DNA from 4 places in the Mesorhizobium sp. M1004 genome. Region 2 is predicted to be linked to each of the others. Evidence: predicted binding sites of a transcription regulator. Region 2 holds the regulator's gene; each other region holds the start of a gene.
What was found. Region 2 encodes PhoB, which activates phosphate uptake and scavenging genes when phosphate is short. Its sites were predicted from a motif close to TGTCATNNANCTGTCAT; they were not measured.
Positions count from the first base shown of each region.

Region 1 (5,129 bases), on a different contig from region 2:
AACCATGGAATCGGCTTTGCGGATGTAGAGGTTGCCCTCGGCAAGCGCGGCAAGCGGTCGTTCGACCAGCGGATCGCCGGTGGCGGCAAGCTCGCGCACCACGGCCTCCGTGGCGGAAAAGCCGGTGCCGGTGGCGAATTTGGCGACGATGGCGCGCAGATCGGCTTCGGCTGCGTTCGACGGCAAAAGACTTGCCACCAGGAACACCAGCATGAGGCCGAGAGTGCGCGACAGGATCATCCGTTCAGATACTTTCCGAGAGGGTGGAATTTGGCGTCCGGGCGGGCTGAAGCGCCCGGACGCTTGGCGGTACCGATCGTGGACGCGTCCACGATCGGTCAGTCCCGGGAGGGATCAGTTCGTGCCCTTGCCGCCGCATTTGCCGGTGGCAACGTTGAAGTTGCCGCAGGACAGAGGCGCGCGCCAATCCGAAATCAGGTCCTTGGAATCGGGCAGATAGTCGGACCATTCGTCGCCCATCACGAGGCCGGGCGTCTGCGACACGGTCTCGAACTGGCCGTCGGCCTGGATCTCGCCGATCAGCACCGGCTTGGTGATGTGATGGTTCGGCATCATGGTCGAATAGCCGCCGGTGAGGTTCGGCACGGACACGCCGACCATGGCGTCGATGACCTTGTCGGGATCGGTGGTGCCGGCCTTTTCGACCGCCTTCACCCACATGTTGAAGCCGATATAGTGAGCTTCCATCGGGTCGTTGGTGGTGCGCTTGTCATTCTTGATGAACTTGTGCCAGTCGGCGATGAACTTCTTGTTTTCGGGTGTGTCGACGCTCTCGAAATAGTTCCAGGCAGCGAGATGGCCGACCAGCGGCGCGGTATCGAGACCGGCCAGTTCTTCTTCGCCGACCGAGAAGGCCATGACCGGGATGTCCTCGGCCTTGATGCCCTGGTTGCCGAGTTCCTTGTAGAACGGAACGTTGGCGTCGCCATTGACGGTCGAGACGACGGCGGTCTTCTTGCCGGCCGAGCCGAATTTCTTGATTGCGGAGACTTCGGTCTGCCAGTCGGAGAAGCCGAACGGCGTGTAGTTGACCATGATGTCTTCGGCGGCGACGCCCTTGGCCTTCAGATAGGCCTCGAGGATTTTGTTGGTGGTTCGGGGATAGACGTAGTCGGTGCCTTCCAGCACCCAGCGCTTCACCGAGCCACCGTCCTCGCTCATGAGATAATCGACGGCAGGAATCGCCTGCTGGTTCGGGGCGGCGCCGGTGTAGAACACGTTGCGCTCGCTTTCCTCGCCCTCATACTGGACGGGGTAGAACAGGATGTTGTCGAGTTCCGAGAACACCGGCAACACCGATTTGCGCGACACCGAGGTCCAGCAGCCGAACACGGCGGCGACCTTGTCCTTCGAGATCAGCTCGCGCGCCTTTTCGGCAAAGAGCGGCCAGTTGGAGGCCGGATCGACAACGACCGCCTCGAGCTTCTTGCCGAGCAGACCGCCCTTGGCATTCTGCTCTTCGATGAGCATCAGCATGGCGTCTTTCAGCGTCGTCTCCGAAATCGCCATGGTCCCCGACAGCGAATGCAGAATGCCGACCTTGATCGTGTCTTCGGCGGCCTGGGCCGGAGACGACATCGACAGGCCGGCGGCGACCACGCCGGCCGAAAACATTTTTGTTATTGTGGAGAAATTACCCCTCATACCGAAGACTCCCAAGCTGTTTGATTGCACCGCGATAATGCAATGCAACTGCCGTGCCAAACGCAAAGGCGCCGCTCACGAAGATGGAATAGCCGAGCGTTATCAGCCGGTTGGTATATTAGCCTCGAGAAAACAGTGGTAGCCGGCGAAAATTGATTGAGGCAAATTTGCGCAGCGCACATGGCTTTTGCCTAATTTTTGCCCAATTGAGACAAATGCCTAGTTTTTGATCTCCGGCCGTGTGTTCCGGGCTAACAATGTTGCGGTACCGCGCAAAAATAGGGCAAGCTCGCCCTTCAAAAGAGAGACGTCATGACATCTCGCATCTCACGCATTTCCTGCATCCTGCTGCTGATGGCAACGAGCGGCGCCGCGCGCGCCGATTTCAGCGAGGGCAAACTTCCTGACGGCACCTATCATTGCGAGGTCTATTTGCTCGGCGCCTTCCTCAACCTCGGCGACATCACTATCAAGGGCAATGTCTATACCGGCCCGGTGACGTTCGGCACCGCGACGCAAGGCTACAACTATCAGATGAATGCCAATGGCGAGATCACCTGGCTCGGGCCGCTGGGCGGCTATACCACCGGTGGCAACTCCGTCTCCATGACACAGGCAACACTGGACGGCGAGACCGCCCCGTCATTCGACATCATTCTGAAGCAGCCCGACGGCGCCTTCACCGCCTCGACCTGCACCAAGGGCTGAGCGATGCGTAGTGCCGCGCCCAGTTGCGGCAAAACCTTCCTCTTATGTCATGTGAATGTTGCCTAGGCAGACTAGGGCAACGGTGCGCCGTAACATCCACCCTGAGAGGCAGACACCATGGCCAATGCACCGTCTTCATCCTCCCCCGTCATCCGCGAAATCATTGCCGAGCGCGTCTCGCGCCGGTCTCTTTTGAAAGGCAGCCTCGCCTCCGGCGCGCTGATTGCCGGCGGCAGCTTTGTCGGCTCCTTGTTTGCCGGCGAAACGCATGCCGCCACAGCGCAGTCGACGCTCGGCTTTCCCGAGCTGAAACGGGTCTACGGCAAGACCCATGCCGCCGCCGAAGGCTATGAGACGACCATCGTCGCGCGCTGGGGCGACCCGCTTGCAGCCGGCCTCGCCGAATTCGACGGCAACAAGGTCGCGGCGGAGGAACAGGAAAAGCGCTTCGGCTACAATTGCGACTACATCGCCTTCATGCCGCTGCCCAAGGGCACGGTGAATTCCGATCATGGCCTGCTCTGCGTCAACAACGAATACATCTCGCCCAATGTGATGTTTCCGGGGATGACCGAGGGCGATGCCGGCAAGACGATGACCAGGGAACAGGTCGATCTCGGCATGGCCGCGATGGGCCATTCGATCGTCGAGGTGCAATTGAAGGACGGCAAGTGGGCAAGCGTGGCGGACAGCCCGCTCAACCGCCGCATCACCGCCAACACCGAAATGACCGTTTCCGGACCGGTTGCCGGCCATGCGCTGATGAAAACTTCGGCCGACCCGACTGGCACGAAAGTGCTCGGCACCAGCTATAATTGCAGCGGCGGTTTCACCCCCTGGGGTACGGTGCTGACCTGCGAGGAAGGCGTGTCCGACATTTTCGGCGGCGACCCGAAAAAGGCGCCGACTGCCGACCTGCTCGACCGTTACGGCTTCGACGGCTCCGACATCTATGGCCGCGGCCGCTTCCATGACCGCTTCAACCTCGACAAGGAACCGAACGAGGCCAACCGCTTCGACTGGGTGGTCGAGATCGACCCTTACGATCCTCAGTCCAGGCCGGTGAAGCGCACGGCACTTGGCCGCATGTCGCATGAGGCCTCGACCGTGGTCCTCAACAAGGACGGCCGCGTTGTCGTCTATATGGGTGACGACGACTATTTCGAATATATGTACCGCTTCGTCTCGGCCAAGGCCTATGACAAGGCCAATCCGGCCTCCGGCGCCGATCTGCTCGACGATGGCGTGCTGTCGGTCGCCCGCTTCGATGCCGATGGCTCGATGACGTGGCTGCCGTTGGTGCACGGCCAGGGCAAGCTTACCGTCGAGAACGGTTTTGCCGACCAGGCCGAGGTGCTGTTGAAGACGCGGTTTGCGGCAGATGCGCTCGGCGCCACGCCGATGGACCGGCCCGAGGACATCGAGACCAATCCGGTGACCGGCCGCGTCTATGCGGTGATGACCAAGAACAAGAAGCGCGACCAGTCAAAGGTCAATCCGGCCAACACGCGGCCGGAAAATCTCTGGGGCCATATTGTCGAACTGATCCCGCCCGGCCGCCGCGGCGCGGACGCCGACCACACGGCCGAAAACTATGCCTGGGACCTGTTCGTGCTCTGCGGCAATCCCAGGGATGCCAAGGTCGGCGCCACCTTCCATCCGGATACGTCGGACAATGGCTGGTTCGTCTGCCCCGACAACATCACCTTCGATCCGGCCGGGCGGCTGTGGGTGGCGACGGACGGCGCCAATGATTTCGACCTGCCGGACGGCGTCTATGGCGTCGACACCGAAGGTGCGGCGCGCGGCCTGCCGAAGCTGCTGTTCACCTGCCCGCACGGCGCCGAAGCGACCGGCCCGTGCTTCACGCCGGACGGCTCGACTTTGTTCCTGTCGGTGCAGCACCCTGCGGAAGATGCAGAGACGCTCGACAAGGCGCAGACGCTGTGGCCCGACTTCAGGGATGGCCAATTGCCGCGGCCGTCCGTCGTCGCCATCCGCCGCAAGGACGGACAGCCGGTCGGCGCATAGTGTCCTAGGGAAAAGGGCGGAACGCGCCATGCGCGTTCCGCGTAGCGATCCGGGAGGACGGCTCAGATCGTCTTGGCCGACATTTGCGAAGCGATGTATTCGGCCTGGCGGATAGCCAGCGACACGATCGTCAGCGTCGGATTTTCAGCCGCACCGGTGGTGAACTGGCTGCCGTCCGACACGAACAGGTTTTTGATGTCGTGCGCCTGGCCGTGCTTGTTGACGACGCCGTCTTCCGCCTTTTCACTCATCCGGTTGGTGCCGAGATTGTGGGTTGAGGGATAGGGCGGCGTCGGGAAGGAGCGCGTCGCGCCGACCGCATCATAAAGCGCTGTGGCCTGCTTGTAGGCATGGTTGCGCATCGCCGTGTCGTTGGGATGATCATCGAAATGCACGTCGGCGATCGGCATGCCGTGCGCGTCCTTCTCGTCCTTGTGCAGCGTGACGCGGTTTTCCGCGCGCGGCATGTCCTCGCCGACGATCCACAGGCCAGCCATGTGATCATAGTGGTCGAGCGCGGTGGTGAAGGAACGGCCCCAGCCGCCGGGATTGAGGAAGGCGGCCATGAAGGGCAAGCCGAGCGACAGCGTCTCGAATTCATAGCCGCCGACAAAGCCGCGTGAGGGATCGTGCCGCGCCTCGTCGCGGATAATGCCGGCCATGGTGGTGCCGCGATACATATGCACCGGTTGGTCGAAGATGGCGTAGACCGAACCGGTGGTGTG
Region 1 is NZ_JAMYNB010000005.1:228,500-233,628, forward strand. Features, by position in the region: gene urtB (urea ABC transporter permease subunit UrtB) at 1-240, opposite strand, end outside; gene urtA (urea ABC transporter substrate-binding protein) at 355-1,665, opposite strand; gene NKH54_RS12710 (hypothetical protein) at 1,978-2,373, shown strand; gene NKH54_RS12715 (PhoX family protein) at 2,491-4,404, shown strand; gene NKH54_RS12720 (GMC family oxidoreductase) at 4,467-5,129, opposite strand, start outside.
Region 1: NKH54_RS12715 (PhoX family protein) is a predicted target of PhoB. The motif match lies at 2,419-2,435, and genes of this name have one in related genera.

Region 2 (5,129 bases):
TGCCGTATCGGCCTGCGGATTTGAGGTCGTGTCGGTCATGATGTCCTCCAGCGGCTTGCCGTCTGGCGCGGATGCCGGACCACAGCCTAGAAGTTTGCCGCCGATGGCGGAAACACACAATTCTCGTAGAGAAAACGCCGCGGGTTGACAGCCGCGGCGCCTCATTTCTTCAAGTCGTCGAGATCAGTTGCAAGCCGCGACGCTGCCGGCGGCGACGCCCGTGCAGACTTCGTCCTTCTTGATCCAGCCGGCGTCGATGACGACGTTGAGGTTGTCCTTGGTGATCGCGACGGGGGTCAGGAACAGCGACTTGACGGTGTTGCCGCCAGGCGTGGTGAAGTCCTTGGCGCCGGCAATGTCGCCGGTCTTCTTGCCATCGGCAAGCTGCGAGGCGATCTCGGCGGCGTTCTTGCCGAGTTCGCGCGCGTCCTTCCACACCGACACCGTCTGCGTGCCGAGCGCGATGCGGTTCAGAGCGGCATGGTCGCCGTCCTGGCCCGAGACCGGAACCGTTCCGGCAAGGCCCTGCGCCGTCAGCGCGGCGACAACGCCGCCGGCTGTGCCGTCATTGGCCGCAACCACGGCATCGACCTTGTTGTCATTGGCGGTCAGGAACTGTTCCATGTTCTTCTGGGCATTGGCCGGCAGCCAGCCATCGGTATAGGCCTCGCCGACATTCTTGATCTTGCCCGAGTCGATGGCCTCCTTGAGCACTTCCATCGAGCCCGAGAACAGGAAATCGGCATTCGGATCCGAGCCAGAGCCCTTGATGAAGACATAGTTGCCCTCGGGCTTCGCCTTGAACACTTCGCGGGCCTGCATGCGGCCGACTTCCTTGTTGTCGAAGGTCAGGTAGAAGACGTCCTTGTTCTCGATCAGGCGGTCATAGCCGACGACCGGAATGCCTTCGTCCAGCGCCTTCTGCACCGCCGGGCCGATGGCCGAGGCGTCCTGCGCCAGGATGATCAGCGAGTTGGCGCCCTGCGAGATCAGGCTTTCGACGTCGGTCAGCTGCTTGCCGGGATTGGACTGCGCGTCGGCGGAAATGTACTTGTCGCCGGCAGCCTCGATCGCCGTTTTCATCGCCGCCTCGTCGGTCTTCCAGCGCTCTTCCTGGAAGTTCGACCACGACACGCCGATGACCTTGTCCTTCGCCTGCGCGACCGAGACCAGCGCCAGCGACATGGCGACGCCCGCCAGCATGGCGGCTGCAAATTTGTTCATTATAACCCTCCCTGCGCCGCGCACGGCGCGACAAAACCGGCCCGAAGGCCTGCACACAGAGGCTCCATTTTTTCGAGCCTCGAAAAAATACTGGTTCAATGATAAGGCACTGTCAACATCGATTATGATGGATTCTGATGGCGTTGCCGAATTTTTTCGAGCTCCGCAATAAACAATGACAGGGCTGCCGGCGTCTGCCAATATTTGGCTGGTGCCGTCGAACGCCTTCACTATCATGAGGCGCGAGGAGGCCGGGAGGAAAACAAATGTCGGTTGGGATCCGCCACGACGATCTGCGCCGTCGCAACCGTGCGATGGTGATTTCGGCCGTGCGCCGGGCCGGCCAGCCGTCGCGGACCGAGATTGCGGCGACCACCGGCCTCAGCCATTCGACGATATCGGCAATCTCGTCTGATCTAATTCAAGAAGGCATCCTGATTGAAGGCAAGCCTGGCGAGACCGGCTCGCTGAAACGCGGCCGGCCGCAGGTCGGCCTTGGCCTCAACCCGGAAGCGGCGGCGGTCATGACCGTGGTGCTGTCGCTGAACTTCCTCTCCGTCACCGTCATCGACTATGCCGGCCAGGTGGTCGCGGAAGAACAGCGCCGGCTCGACACGCTGACCATGCCGCGCGACGAGCTGATCGGCGAATGCGTAGCAATCGTCGGGCGGCGTCTCGCGGACCCGGACCTCGATGTCCAGAGCATCGCCCGCATTGCCATGGGCATCCAGGGCATCACCGATTCGCAGGCGCGGGCCATGCTGTGGTCGCCAATCACGCCACTGACCGACATTGCCTTCGCCGACATGTTGGAAGCGGAATTCGGCATTCCTGCCACCATGGAGAACGACTGCAATATGATGGCGGTGGCCCTGCAATGGCGCCAGCCCGAGCGCTACCGCGACAATTTCATCGCGATCCTCTTGTCGCACGGCATCGGCATGGGGCTGGTGCTGAAAGGCGAACTGTTCACCGGCACCCATTCCTCGGGCGGCGAGTTCGGCCACATGATCCACCGTCCGGGCGGCGCGCTCTGCCGCTGCGGGCGGCGCGGCTGCGTCGAGGCCTATGCCGGAAACTACGCCATCTGGCGCAGCGCCAAAATGATGAGCGAAGATGCCGAGCCGGTCGATATCGGCGACGCTGATATGCGCGCACTCGCCGCGCGCGCCCGCGAAACCGATGGCCCGGAGCGCGAAGCCTATCGCAAGGCCGGTGAGGCGCTCGGCTTCGGCCTCGGCAGCCTGTTTGCGCTGATCGACCCGGCGCCTGTCGCCATGGTTGGCGTCAGCGCCGCCGCCTTCGACCTGATCGAGCCGGCATTGCGCGAAGCGATCGCCCAGACCGCCGGCGGCCAGCACTCGAAGTCGATCTCCTTCGACACCGAGCCCAACGAGCTGCCGCTGATCCGCGAAGGCTGTGCCATGCGCGCGCTCGGCTTCGTCGATCAGGAGATTTTCGCGCCGGGCATTCAGGCCAAATCCGGCAAGCATGTCGCCTGAATGGCCGGCAACGGCGCGACGCGCAGCATCCTAGTCTTCCCTGATCGCGTAGCCGGCGCCGCGAATGGTACGGATGACATCCGGCATGCGGCCGTTGTTGACCGCTTTGCGTAAGCGCCCGACATGGACGTCGACGGTTCGCTCGTCGATGTAGATCGTCTCGCCCCAGACATTGTCGAGCAGCTGGCTGCGCGAGAACACGCGGCCGGGATGGCGCATCATGAATTCGAGCAGCCGGAACTCGGTCGGTCCGAGCCTGATCTCGCTCTTCTTGCGGTAGACACGGTGCGACTCGCGGTCGAGCACGATGTCGCCGACCTTGAGCACGCTGGACAGCACTTCCGGCTTGGCCCGGCGCAGCAGCGCCTTCACGCGCGCCATGAACTCCGGCGTCGAGAATGGCTTGACCAGATAGTCGTCGGCACCGGTGGACAGGCCGCGCACGCGATCGCTTTCCTCACCGCGCGCGGTCAGCATGATGATCGGCAGCCGCTCGGTTTCGGGCCGCACTCTAAGCCGCCGGCAGAGCTCGATGCCGGAAACAGCGGGCACCATCCAGTCGAGCACCAGGAGATCGGGCACGTTTTCCTGCAGGCGGATCTCGGCCTCGTCGCCGCGTGTCACCACCTCGACGTGATAGCCTTCGGATTCGAGGTTGTAGCGGAGGAGCACGCCTAGCGGCTCCTCGTCCTCCACGACCATGATGCGTGGCGCGATCATAGGCAGTTCACCCTCATCAGGCCGGCGTGGCCATCGCCGTCTCGTCCTGCTTCGGACGATTGGCGGGCAATTGCTGGCCGGTCAGCACATAATACGCATTTTCGGCGATGTTGGTGACATGATCGCCGATGCGCTCAAGATTCTTGGCGCAGAACAAGAGATGCGTGCAGGCGGTGATGTTGCGAGGGTCTTCCATCATGTAGGTCAAGAGCTCACGAAACACGGACGTGTATTTGACGTCGATGCGCTCGTCGTCATTCCTGAGTTTTGCAAGAGCTGCCGCATCGGTGGCGGCATATTCCTCGACGACGCCTTGCACCTGGATCAGCACCAGCTGCGCCATGGCATCGATGGAGTGCGAGAGGTCGCGCGGCGTGACGCTCAAGCCCACGGTGCCGACGCGTTTGGCGATGTTCTTGGCGAGATCGCCGATGCGCTCGAGGTCGCCGGCCATGCGGATCGAGCCGACCACGGCGCGCAGATCGTTGGCCATCGGCTGGCGCTTGGCGATCAGCGTGATGGCGCGGTCGTCCAGTTCGCGCTGGCGCGCATCCATGATGGCGTCGTCGGAAACGACACGCTGTGCCAGCGCATTGTCCGAATTGAGCAGCGCCCTGGTCGAGCCGCTGACCATCGAGCCTGCCAGATCGCCCATGTCGCGGATCAGCTTGCTGATCTGCCCGAGCTCTTCATCGAAGGAGGCGACGGTATGTTCACCCATGATCTTGGTCCTCGTGCCTGAAAATTCACCCGCCGGACGGCTCAGCCGAAGCGGCCGGTAATGTAGTCCTGGGTGCGCTTGTCGTCGGGGTTGGTGAACATCTTGTCGGTGGCGCCCTCCTCGACGAGATAGCCGAGATGGAACATCGCCGTGCGCTGCGACACGCGCGCCGCCTGCTGCATCGAGTGGGTGACGATGACGATCGTGTAGTTCTGGCGCAGTTCGTCGATCAGCTCCTCGACACGGGCGGTGGCGATCGGATCAAGCGCCGAGCAGGGCTCATCCATCAGGATCACTTCCGGCGACACGGCGATGGCGCGCGCGATGCACAGGCGCTGCTGCTGGCCGCCGGACAGGCCGGTGCCGGGCTCCTGCAGGCGGTCCTTGACCTCGTTCCAGATCGCCGCCTTCTTCAGGCTCTGCTCGACGATCTGGTCCATGTCGGACTTGCGCTTGGCCAGCCCATGGATGCGCGGGCCGTAGGCGACGTTCTCGTAGATCGACTTCGGGAACGGATTGGGTTTCTGGAACACCATGCCGACGCGTGCGCGCAGTTCGACGACATCGATGTTCTTGTCGTAGATGTCGTCTTCATCGAGCGTGATCTTGCCGGTCACCCGCGCCGAATCGATGGTGTCGTTCATGCGGTTGAGGCAGCGCAGGAAGGTCGACTTGCCGCAGCCGGACGGGCCGATCAGCGCCGTCACCTGGTTCTGGCGGACGTCGAGATTGACGTCGAACAACGCCTGCTTCTCGCCGTAGAAGACGCCGACCTTGTCGCCGCGCATCTTGATGACTTCGTTCGACTTGGCGTTCATTTTGTCGCCCACTGCATTTTCAAGGGACTGTTCGGTCATGATGTTCATACCAAATTGCCTTTTTTCTACCAGCGCCGCTCGAACCGGCGCCGAAGCACGATCGCGGTGATGTTCATGGCCATGAGGAAGACGAGCAGGATGATG
Region 2 is NZ_JAMYNB010000003.1:236,313-241,441, reverse strand. Features, by position in the region: gene NKH54_RS08115 (sugar ABC transporter permease) at 1-39, opposite strand, end outside; gene xylF (D-xylose ABC transporter substrate-binding protein) at 184-1,224, opposite strand; gene NKH54_RS08105 (ROK family protein) at 1,491-2,726, shown strand; gene phoB (phosphate regulon transcriptional regulator PhoB) at 2,757-3,446, opposite strand; gene phoU (phosphate signaling complex protein PhoU) at 3,463-4,167, opposite strand; gene pstB (phosphate ABC transporter ATP-binding protein PstB) at 4,209-5,033, opposite strand; gene pstA (phosphate ABC transporter permease PstA) at 5,051-5,129, opposite strand, start outside.

Region 3 (5,129 bases), on a different contig from region 2:
GTCGATGAGGATATGGGCAAGAACAGGGATCGCATCCAGCCGATGATCGACCTGTTCAGGGCGGTGAATGCGCCTTGCATCGTCTATGGCGAGGTCGGCCGCTCGATCCAGGGTGATCGCTCCAAGCCTCTCGCCACCAAGCCGAAATTGTCGAACGACGAAATGAAGGCCTATGCCAGGCGCCTCACCGAGTTCGGCGAATGGTGCGCAGAGCAAGGCATGCCGCTGTCCTATCACCATCACATGGCGGCGGTGGTCGAGACCGAGCCGGAGCTCGATGCCTTCATGCGCCATTCCGGCGAAGGCATTCCGTTGCTGCTCGATGCAGGGCATCTCGCCTTTGCCGGTGGCGATGTGCTGCGCGCCATCGACAACCACCACAAGCGCATCAGCCATGTCCATGTGAAGGATGTGCGCATGGGCGTGATCGACGGGCTCGACCGCACGAAGCAGTCCTTTCTCGACGCCGTGGCGCTCGGTGCCTTCACGGTGCCTGGCGACGGTTCGCTCGATTTCGGCGCCATCGTGCAGCGCTTCGCCGACCATGGCTATGAAGGCTGGTTCGTCGTCGAGGCCGAGCAGGACCCGAAGAAGAACCCGCCGCTGAAGATGGCCCAAGTGGGTTACAAGGAGCTGATGCGGGTGATGACGGCGGCCGGCTACACGGTGGAAACGCAAGGCTTTCCCAATGCCTGAGGCGATCCGATGAAGGATTACGAGCACCCGTTCTTCCGGCCGCTGTGGCGGCGCGTTGCCGTCGTCGCCGTCTGCGTGATCTGGGCGGGAATAGAAGTCGCCTCCGGCACGCCGTTCTGGGGTGTCATCGCGCTCGGCTTTGCTGCCTACGCGGTGTGGCAGTTCTTCTATCTTTACAAGCCGGTGGAGGAGAGCAAGGCTGCGCCTGATCGACCGAAGACCGGCGAAGCGAAGGCGGACGCCGAACCGAAGGAATGAAGCGGCCGCGGCTCGGAAGAGCTTGCGGGTCGGACACTCGACACCTGGCATATCGCCTACTTCGCGACGGAGCTTCGCTCCTGGTTCGCCCTAGGATGACGAAGTTGAGAGGCCGACCTCGAAGACTTGCGATAGGAGACAAAACATGTCGAAACTGCTCGTCAAAGCCGACAAGGGCCATGGCCGCGTCGCGCATGTCACGCCCAACAGCGCCGGATGGACCTATGTCGGCTTCGACCTGCACCGGCTGAAGCCGGGCGAGACCGCATCCGGCAAGACGCAGGATCGCGAAGTCTGCCTGGTGTTCGTCACCGGCAAGGGCATGGCAAAGGCCGGCGGCCGGGAACTCGGCCTGCTCGGCGAGCGCATGTCGCCCTTCGAGGGCAAGCCGTGGTCAGTCTATATCCCGGAGGGTTCGGACTGGTCGGTCACCGCCGACACCGATCTCGAACTCGCGGTCTGCTCGGCGCCGGGCCTGGGCGGCGGCTTGCCCGTTCGCGTCATCGCACCCGACGACCTCGGCCAGGAGACTCGGGGCAAAGGCACCAACACGCGCTACGTCACCAACATATTGCCCGAGGGCAAGCCCGCCGACTCGCTGCTGGTGGTCGAGGTCATCACGCCCGGCGGCCACACATCGAGCTACCCGCCGCACAAGCACGACCAGGACAATCTGCCTGCCGAATCCTATCTTGAGGAAACCTATTACCACCGCCTCAACCCGCCGCAGGGCTTTGCCTTCCAGCGGGTCTACACCGACGCCGACAAGTCGGGCGCCCGCGAACTGGACGAGGCGATGGCGATCGAGGACGGCGATGTTGTGCTGGTGCCCAAGGGCTATCACCCCTGCGCCGCCTGCCACGGCTACGACCTCTATTACCTCAACGTCATGGCCGGGCCGAAGCGGACGTGGAAGTTCCACAACGCGCCCGAGCACGAATGGCTGATGAAGGCCTGATCGGCCTTCACTTGCGGCGGAAGCTGTTGGTCAAGCAGGAAAAAATCGTCGGCTAACGATCCATGGGGTCGATTTGCCTTCGAAAACCCGCATAAGCTTCGTCAATCCGTCATGGAAATCACCTATGGCAGCGGGCTGACGAGGATTTTCGATGCGCTACGCCATTTATTTCACCCCGAGGCAGGACGAACCGCTGGCGCGGATCGCCGCCAACTGGCTGGGCCGCGACCCCTTTGGCGCCGCCACCAGGCCGGTCGAGGCGGTGGGCGAGCTGTCGGCGGCCGAAGTCGCCTTTCACACCGCATCGGCGCGGCGCTACGGTTTTCATGCGACGCTGAAAGCGCCCTTCCGGTTGGCCGCCAACGAAACCGAAAGCTCGTTGCGCGCGGCGCTGGACGCCTTTGCCGAAGCAACGCCGACGGTCACCATCCCGCGCCTGGTCGTCAGCCAGATCGATGGTTTCTTCGCTTTGCTGCCGGAAGGCCCGCTGCCGCCGCTCAACCGTTTCGCCGATGATGTCGTGCTTAGCTTCGACCGTTTTCGCGCGCCGCTCACCGAGGCCGAGATCGAGCGGCGCAGCCCGGATTCGCTGAAGCCGGCCGAGTTCCGCAATCTCTGCCAGTGGGGCTATCCCTATGTGTTTGAGACCTTTCGCTTCCACATGACACTGTCCGGCCGGGCCGGGCCGCAGGAAAGCCAACGTCTGCGCGCGGCAATTGACAGCCTGTTCGCCGATGTGCTGCAGCAGCCGGTGCTGGTGGATGCGCTGACGCTGTTCGTCGAAACCGAACCGGGCGCTCCGTTCATGGTGCTTTCGCATCATGCGCTCGGCCGCCGCGCTGCCCGAAAAACCGCCTGACCGCAATTCGTCCGAGTAAGCAAGGACTGCCTGAATGACCGCCGAAACTGTTCTCCACAACGCCCGCATCGTGCTTGCCGACGAGATCGTCGAAGGGTCGCTCGTGCTGCGCGACGGTTTTATCTCCGGCGTCGACGCCGGCACCGGCCACACCGGCGGGAGCATGGGCGGCGAGGACATGGGCGGCGACTACATCATTCCCGGCCTGGTCGAGCTGCACACTGACCATCTCGAAGGCCACTATGCGCCGCGCCCGAAAGTGCGCTGGAACCCGATCGCCGCCGTCCTTGCCCATGACGCGCAGGTGGCCACCGCCGGCATCACCACCGTCCTCGACGCGTTGCGTGTCGGCATGGACGAGGACGCGAATATTACCTCCGACGACATCCGCAAGCTCGCCGGCGCGATCGAGGACAGCGTCGCGAAAGACCGGTTGCGGGCCGACCATTTCCTGCACCTGCGCTGCGAGGTCTCGGCGCCGGATTGCTTGCGGGCTTTCGCCAATTTCGATGGCGACGAGCGGGTCAAGCTGGCCTCGCTGATGGACCATGCGCCGGGACAGCGTCAGTTCGTCAATCTCGAGACCTACGCCCATTACTATCAGCGCAAGCTGAAATTGACCGATCGCGACTTCCAATTGTTCTGCGAAAAGCGGATGTCGGAATCGGCGAAGAATTCGGGACCGAACCGGGTGGCGATATCAGCCGCCTGCAACGAGCGGGGCATTGTGCTGGCGAGCCATGACGACGCCACATCAGGCCATGTCGACGAGGCGATCGAGCAGGGCGTGCGCGTCGCGGAATTCCCGACCACGCTGGAAGCCGCCAAGGCCTCGAAGGATGCCGGGCTCGGCGTACTGATGGGCGCGCCCAACGTCATGCGCGGCTCCTCGCATTCGGGCAATGTCTCGGCCCGCACGCTGGCCGGCGACGGCCTGCTCGACATATTGTCGTCCGACTACATTCCCTTCAGCCTGATCCAGTCGGCCTTCTTCCTCGGCGACGTCGTCGAGGGCATTTCCCTGCCGCAGGCGGTTGCGATGGTGTCGAAGAATCCGGCCGAGGCGATCGGCCTCGACGACCGCGGCGTCATCGAACAGGGCCGCCGCGCCGATCTGGTGCGTGTGCGCGTCGACGACCATGTGCCGGTCGTGCGCACCGTCTGGCGCCAAGGGCGCCGGGTCGCCTGATGGTCTCGGCGTCGATCGAGCGCGAACTCAGCAGCGAGGCCTTTCCGCTCCGCAACGGCGTGTTTGTCGCCGTCGTCGGCCCGAGCGGCGCCGGCAAGGATACGGTAATCGGCTATGCCCGCACCTTGTTTGCCGACGAGACGAGGCTGGAGTTCGTCCGCCGGGTCATCACCAGGCCGAGCGACGCCGCAAGCGAGGATCACGACACGCTGGCCGACGCCGCCTTTGCCGAGGCCCAGGCCGACGGCGCTTTCGCCATTTCCTGGGAGGCGCACGGCCTGCGCTATGGCATCCCGGCCGATGTCGACTGGTCGATAGCCAATGGCCATGTCGCCGTGGCCAATGTCTCGCGCGCAGTCATCCCGGTGCTGCGGGAGCGCTATGCCAATCTGGCTGTCGTCGAGATCACCGCTTCGCCGGAAATCCTCGCCGAGCGTCTCGCCCAGCGCGGCCGCGAATCGCGCGGCGAAGTGCTGGCTCGGCTCGCCCGCAGCGCCAATGTCGCTTTGTCCGGACCCGGTGTCACCTCCATCGACAACGGCGGCCAGCGCGAAGCCGCCGGAGAACGCTTCGCCGAGGTGCTGCGCAAGGCGATGGCCTTCTCGGATATCTCCGGCGTGATGTAGCGCTACTCGGCCGCGACAGTCTTGCGGCTGGCATCGAGCATCAGCCGCCTTGCGCGGAACACGCCCCATTGCTGGTCGACCAGCACGCCGATCAGGATCACGCCGCCCATCACCGCGAAGTTGAGCGAGGACGGGATGCCGAGCAGATTGACCAGGTTCTGCAACTCCTGCAGCAGCACGGTGCCCAGGATGACGCCAACCAGCGAGCCTTCGCCGCCGCGCAGCGAGAAGCCGCCGAGCACGGCGGCGGCAATGGCGTAGAGTTCGTAGAACTGGCCGTGGCTGGCCGGCGAGATCGAGCGCGTGTACATCGCGAAATAGATCGCCGACAGCGCCGTCAGAACGCCGCAGATGACATAGGCGGCCATCACGACGCGGCCGGTGCGGATGCCCGAATATTTAGCCGCCTCTTCGTTCTTGCCGATGGCATAGAGGTAGCGTCCGAACACCGAGCGGTGCAGCACCACCCACATGACGATCGAAATGACGATCAGTGCGATGAAACTGTTGGGCACGCCATAGCTGCGGCCCGCGGTGAGGAAT
Region 3 is NZ_JAMYNB010000010.1:257,079-262,207, forward strand. Features, by position in the region: gene iolE (myo-inosose-2 dehydratase) at 1-696, shown strand, start outside; gene NKH54_RS21870 (hypothetical protein) at 706-954, shown strand; gene iolB (5-deoxy-glucuronate isomerase) at 1,100-1,912, shown strand; gene NKH54_RS21880 (DUF1045 domain-containing protein) at 2,064-2,771, shown strand; gene NKH54_RS21885 (alpha-D-ribose 1-methylphosphonate 5-triphosphate diphosphatase) at 2,806-3,960, shown strand; gene phnN (phosphonate metabolism protein/1,5-bisphosphokinase (PRPP-forming) PhnN) at 3,957-4,586, shown strand; gene NKH54_RS21895 (ABC transporter permease) at 4,589-5,129, opposite strand, start outside.
Region 3: NKH54_RS21880 (DUF1045 domain-containing protein) is a predicted target of PhoB. The motif match lies at 2,009-2,025, and genes of this name have one in related genera.

Region 4 (5,129 bases), on a different contig from region 2:
ACCGCCAAAAATGCATGACCGCTAAAATTCGAACGATCCGCCGCGCTTTTCCATAATCTCTATCTGGCAAGGAGTTCCGCATGATCGCGGAGTCCGCCAGGAAAGAGAAGAGCCGCGCCGAAAGCATCGACGGGCCGAACCCGGCGACGCCCAAGCGGCAGCATGTTGCCGCGCCGCCGCTGGCGCCGGATTTTCCGCGCGCCACGCACGAGGGCCTGCTGTTCCTGACGGTCGTCGCCAGCGTCGTGCTGGCGGGCCTGTCTCACCTCACCGGCGCGCCGATCTTCATCACCCTCGGTCTGCTGGCGACCGGCCTTGCCGGCGTCGCCATGCACCTGCGCAACCGCCGCACCGTCCACCGCGCGACGGCCTTGCTCGACGAAACCGCCGCCCGCAGCCGCGCCGAGATCGAGACGCTGGCCGACCGCATGTGGGAGATGCAGGAGAGCGAGGAGCGTTTTCGCGGGCTGATCGATGCGCTCGGCGATCTCGTCGTCCACCGCGACCGCGACGGCCACATCGTCTATGCCAACATGGTTTTCGCCGGCCTTGTCGGAACCGATCAGCGCGACCTTGCCGGCAGGACTCTGGCCGACCTCGGCATCGATGTCGGTATCGTTCCCGACGCCGCCTTTTCGGATCACGAATGCCTGAGTTCCACCGACGTCTCCATCCGCACGCCGAACGGTCCGCGCTGGTTCTCGTGGATCGAACTGTCGGTGCGCGACAAGGATAGCGGCGCCGTCTCGCACCGGGCGATTGCCCGTGACATCACCGCCCGCAAGCGCGCCGAATCCTCGTTGATCACCGCGCGCGAGCGCGCCGAATATGCCAGCCAGGCCAAGTCGCGCTTCCTCGCCACCGTCAGCCATGAGATCCGCACGCCGATGAACGGCATCATGGGCATGGCCAAGCTTCTGGCTGACACCAATCTGTCGCCCGAGCAGCGCACCTATGTCGGCGCTGTCTCGACCTCGGCCAGCGCCCTTTTGGCGCTCATCGAGGATTTGCTCGACTATTCCAAGATAGAGGCCGGCCGTTTCGACCCGGAGCCGCAGCCGACATCGCTGCGCGAAATCGCCGACAACATCATCGAACTGATGGCGGCGAAAGCCTTCGCCAAGAACATCGGCCTCGGCTGTCATGTCGAGCCCGACGTGCCACAGATGATCATGGCCGATCCGGGAAGAGTCAGGCAGGTGCTGCTCAACCTGATCGGCAATGCGATCAAGTTCACTGACACCGGCGGCGTGCTGGTTTCGGTTGCACGGGCCCGCACCGAGACCAGCGACCGCATCTGCTTCACCGTCGCCGACACCGGCCCTGGCCTGCGCGAAGAGGATATGGAGCGCATCTTCGAGGAGTTCGAACAGTCCGACGGCACCTCGACCCGCACCCATGGCGGCGCCGGCCTCGGTCTGGCCATATCGAGGCGCCTGGTCGCCGCCATGGGCGGTGCCATTTCGGTGTCGAGCCGGCTTGGCGAGGGATCGGAATTCGTCTTCGAGATCCCGGCCGCAGGAGCAACCGAAGCACCGCAGAACCGGCAGAACATCCTGGCCGGCCGGCGCGCCGTGATCGTGTCGAAGAACGCCGTCGAGGCCGACGCCATCGCCCGCACCATCCGCGCCCATGGCGGCGCCGTCGACGTCGCCGCAACCGCTTCCCAGGCGACGCCCTTCGCCGAACATTGCGATGTGCTGTTGATCGACGCGGCCCTGGAGGACGGCGACGGCAGACTGCTCAAGCGCCTGCGCCAGAGTGGCTTTGCCGATTGCGAGGCGATCACGCTGATCGCGCCGACCGACCGCGGCATGCTTGGCGAATTCCGCACCAGCGGCTACGCCACCTTCCTGGCGAGGCCGGTGCGCGGCGAAACCCTGCTGCGCGTGCTGCTGACCAGTCATGCCCCTGCCTTGCCGCCGCCCAAGCCGGAAAAGACCGGCGCGTCCTCGCTTCGTGCCCATGGCGGGCGCCAGCAAGGTTTGTCGGTGCTGATCGCCGAAGACAACGACATCAACGCCATGCTTGCCCGCGCCACGCTTTTGAAGGCGGGACATCGCGTGAAAGTGGTCGGCAATGGCAAGGCCGCGGTCGAGGCGGTGACCGAAGCCGGGCTGAAAAATCGCTTCGATGTGGTGCTGATGGATTTGCACATGCCGGTGATGGACGGGCTGGACGCGATCGCCGCCATCCGCCGCCACGAAGAGGAAATGGCTGTGCCGCCGGTGCCAATCATGGTGCTTTCGGCCGACAGCCAGGAAAAGACCCGCCACGCCGTGCTCGCCCATGGCGCCAGCGGCTTCGTCACCAAGCCGCTCGATCCCGACGCGCTGGTCCATGCCGTCGAGGGCCAGGTGGCCGCCTGAAGCGACGCTGGAGAAATCCTCGCGTCACGTAGGTAGCCGAATGAGGGTTTTCGCCAGCCGACGAAGTATTGCCCGTCGCGCCGTATCACGGTACTGTCACAATCCTGTTGCACCTACACCGTATCCCCGTGCCAAGAGGGATGGCTCGAAGGAGAATCACTCGTGCATACAGTTATGCCGGAATGTGACACTCGGCCCAGCGCAGGCGGCGCTTTGCTCGCCGCGCGGAACGCCGATGCCGTCGCAACAGGCGCACCGCTGGGCCGTATCGGCAATCTCGAAGTGCGGCTTGCCCGCAATGAGGCCGAGATCGCCGCCGCGCAGGAAGTGCGCTACCGGGTGTTTTATGACGAGCTTGGCGCCAGGAAGGACCTGTTCCAGGCGCAGGACCGGCGCGACGCCGACCGCTTCGACCCGCTGTGCGACCATCTCCTCGTGCTCGACACTTCGATCTCCGGCCCCGAGCATCGCCGCATCGTCGGCACTTACCGCCTGCTGCGGCAAGAGATTGCGGCGACCGCCGGCGGCTTCTATTCCGAAGGCGAGTTCGAACTGACCAAGCTGATCGCCCGCCATCCCGGCCAGCGCTTCCTTGAGCTCGGCCGCTCCTGCGTGCTGCCGGAATACCGCTCGAAGCGCACCATCGAGGCGCTGTGGCAAGGCATCTGGGCCTACATCAACCACTATGAGATCGGCGTGATGACCGGTTGTGCCTCGTTCCCTGGCACGGTGCCGGCTGCGCATGCCGAGGCGCTCACCTACCTTGCCCATCACTGCCGGACCAACTCCGCCTGGGATGTGCGGGCGGTCTCCGGCCGCTATTGCTCGATGGATCTGATGCCGATCGAGGCAGTCAACGCCAAGGCGGCGATCGCGGCCATGCCGCCGCTGGTCAAGGGCTATCTGCGCGTCGGCGCCCGCATCGGCGACGGCTGCGTCATCGACCGTGAGTTCTCCACCGTCGATGTGTTCGTGGTGATGCCGGTCAAGGAAATCGGCGCCCGCTACGTCAACTATTATGGCGGGGAAGCGCAGCGCTTTGCGGCGTGAGGCAGTAGGCAGTAGGCAGTAGGCAGTGCAGTAGTGAAGGCTGCCGCGAATTTCTGACTACCGACTATTCCCTATTCCCTATTCCCTATTCCCTCTCCCTACGGAATATCCTCCGGTCGCCGTCCCGGGCGGCTCTTGTAGGACGGAAAGGTCCAGCCGAATTTCAGCGCGCCGCCGCGCACCAGGAAAGCCGCGACGAAGCCGGCAATATCCGAGGCGAGCGGCGGCAGGCCGGCAAGATCGCCAAGTGTGTAGAGGCCGGCGCCCGCGAGTGCGGCGGTGACGTAGATTTCGGGCCTGAGCAGCACCGATGGCTCGCCGGCCAGCAGATCGCGCAGGATGCCGCCAAATGTGGCGGTCAACACGCCCATAACAACGGAGACGACCGGCGAGCCGGTGATGGCCAGCCCCTTGGCCGCGCCCATTACGGAAAAGGCCGCCAATCCGATGGCGTCGAGCCAGAGCAGCCATTTCCAGCGGGATTCGACGCGGTGGGCGATGAAGAAGACCAGCACCGCAACCGCCGCGCAAACCAGCACATAGCCGGAGTCGGCGACCCAAAAGACGGGCAGGTTGAGGATGACGTCGCGAAGCGTGCCGCCGCCAATGCCGGTGACGCTGGCCAGAAACAGGAAGCCGATAATGTCGAGCTGCTTGCGCGAAGCCGCCAACGCCCCGGTCGCGGCAAAGACGGCGACGCCGGCATAGTCGAGGAGGTCGATGGGTGTCAGGGACATGAGGTAGTAGGGATTGGGAATTAAGGAAAGTATGAATAACACGAAGCCGCGCGATTGATACGCCTGCCTATTCCCTATTCCCTATTCCCTATTCCCTATTCCCTATTCCCTACTGCCTACCCTACTCACGCATCCTTCTCGGCCTGCTCGTTCACCGGCCCCGGCTCGACCGGCGCTTCGGTGGCCGCGATCTTGGGGCCGCCCTTGGCGACCCCGACCATGGCCGGCCGCAGCACGCGCTCGCCGATCGAATAGCCCGGCTGCACGACCTGGACGACGGTGTTGGCCGGCACATCGGGATTGGGCACTTCGAACATCGCCTGGTGGAAATTCGGGTCGAACTTCTCACCTTCCGGTTCGAGCTTCTTCACCCCATGCCGTTCCAGCGTCGACAGCATGGCGCGCTCGGTGATCTCGACGCCGTCGATCAGCGCCTTGAAGCCGGCATCTCCGGCCGCTTTCGCCTCGGCGGGGATAGCATCGAGCGCGCGGCGCAGATTGTCCGACACCGACAGCATGTCGCGGGCGAAATTGGCCACCGCATAGGCGCGCGCATCATGCACGTCGCGGGCGGTGCGGCGGCGCAGATTCTCCATCTCGGCTGCGACGCGCAGCGCGCGGTCCTTCAGCTCCTCGTTTTCCTTCAGCAACCGCACCAGCGCTTCATAGTCGCCGTCGATGCCGCCTTGCGTGCGCTCGGCCTCGGCCGTTTCGATATCCTCGGGCGCGCGTTCGTCTTTTGTCTGGTCGCTCATCGCCATTTCCCGTCATTCGAATGGTTTGGATTTGCGCCCGATATCGAGGTTTGGCGGCCAAAAATCAAGGGGCAAGCCCAGGAGGACGCCCCACAGCAGGCAATGTTGCGGGCAGCCCGTCGGACTTGGTGCGGGGCGCAAGGACGTTCAAAATTAATTCAAACTTTACCGTAACGGCAGCCTTTGCTTGCCAATACCCCGCTATGGGGAACCATTCA
Region 4 is NZ_JAMYNB010000001.1:168,796-173,924, reverse strand. Features, by position in the region: gene NKH54_RS00835 (response regulator) at 81-2,369, shown strand; gene olsB (l-ornithine N(alpha)-acyltransferase) at 2,544-3,419, shown strand; gene NKH54_RS00825 (trimeric intracellular cation channel family protein) at 3,518-4,150, opposite strand; gene grpE (nucleotide exchange factor GrpE) at 4,282-4,911, opposite strand.
Region 4: olsB (l-ornithine N(alpha)-acyltransferase) is a predicted target of PhoB. The motif match lies at 2,464-2,480, and genes of this name have one in related genera.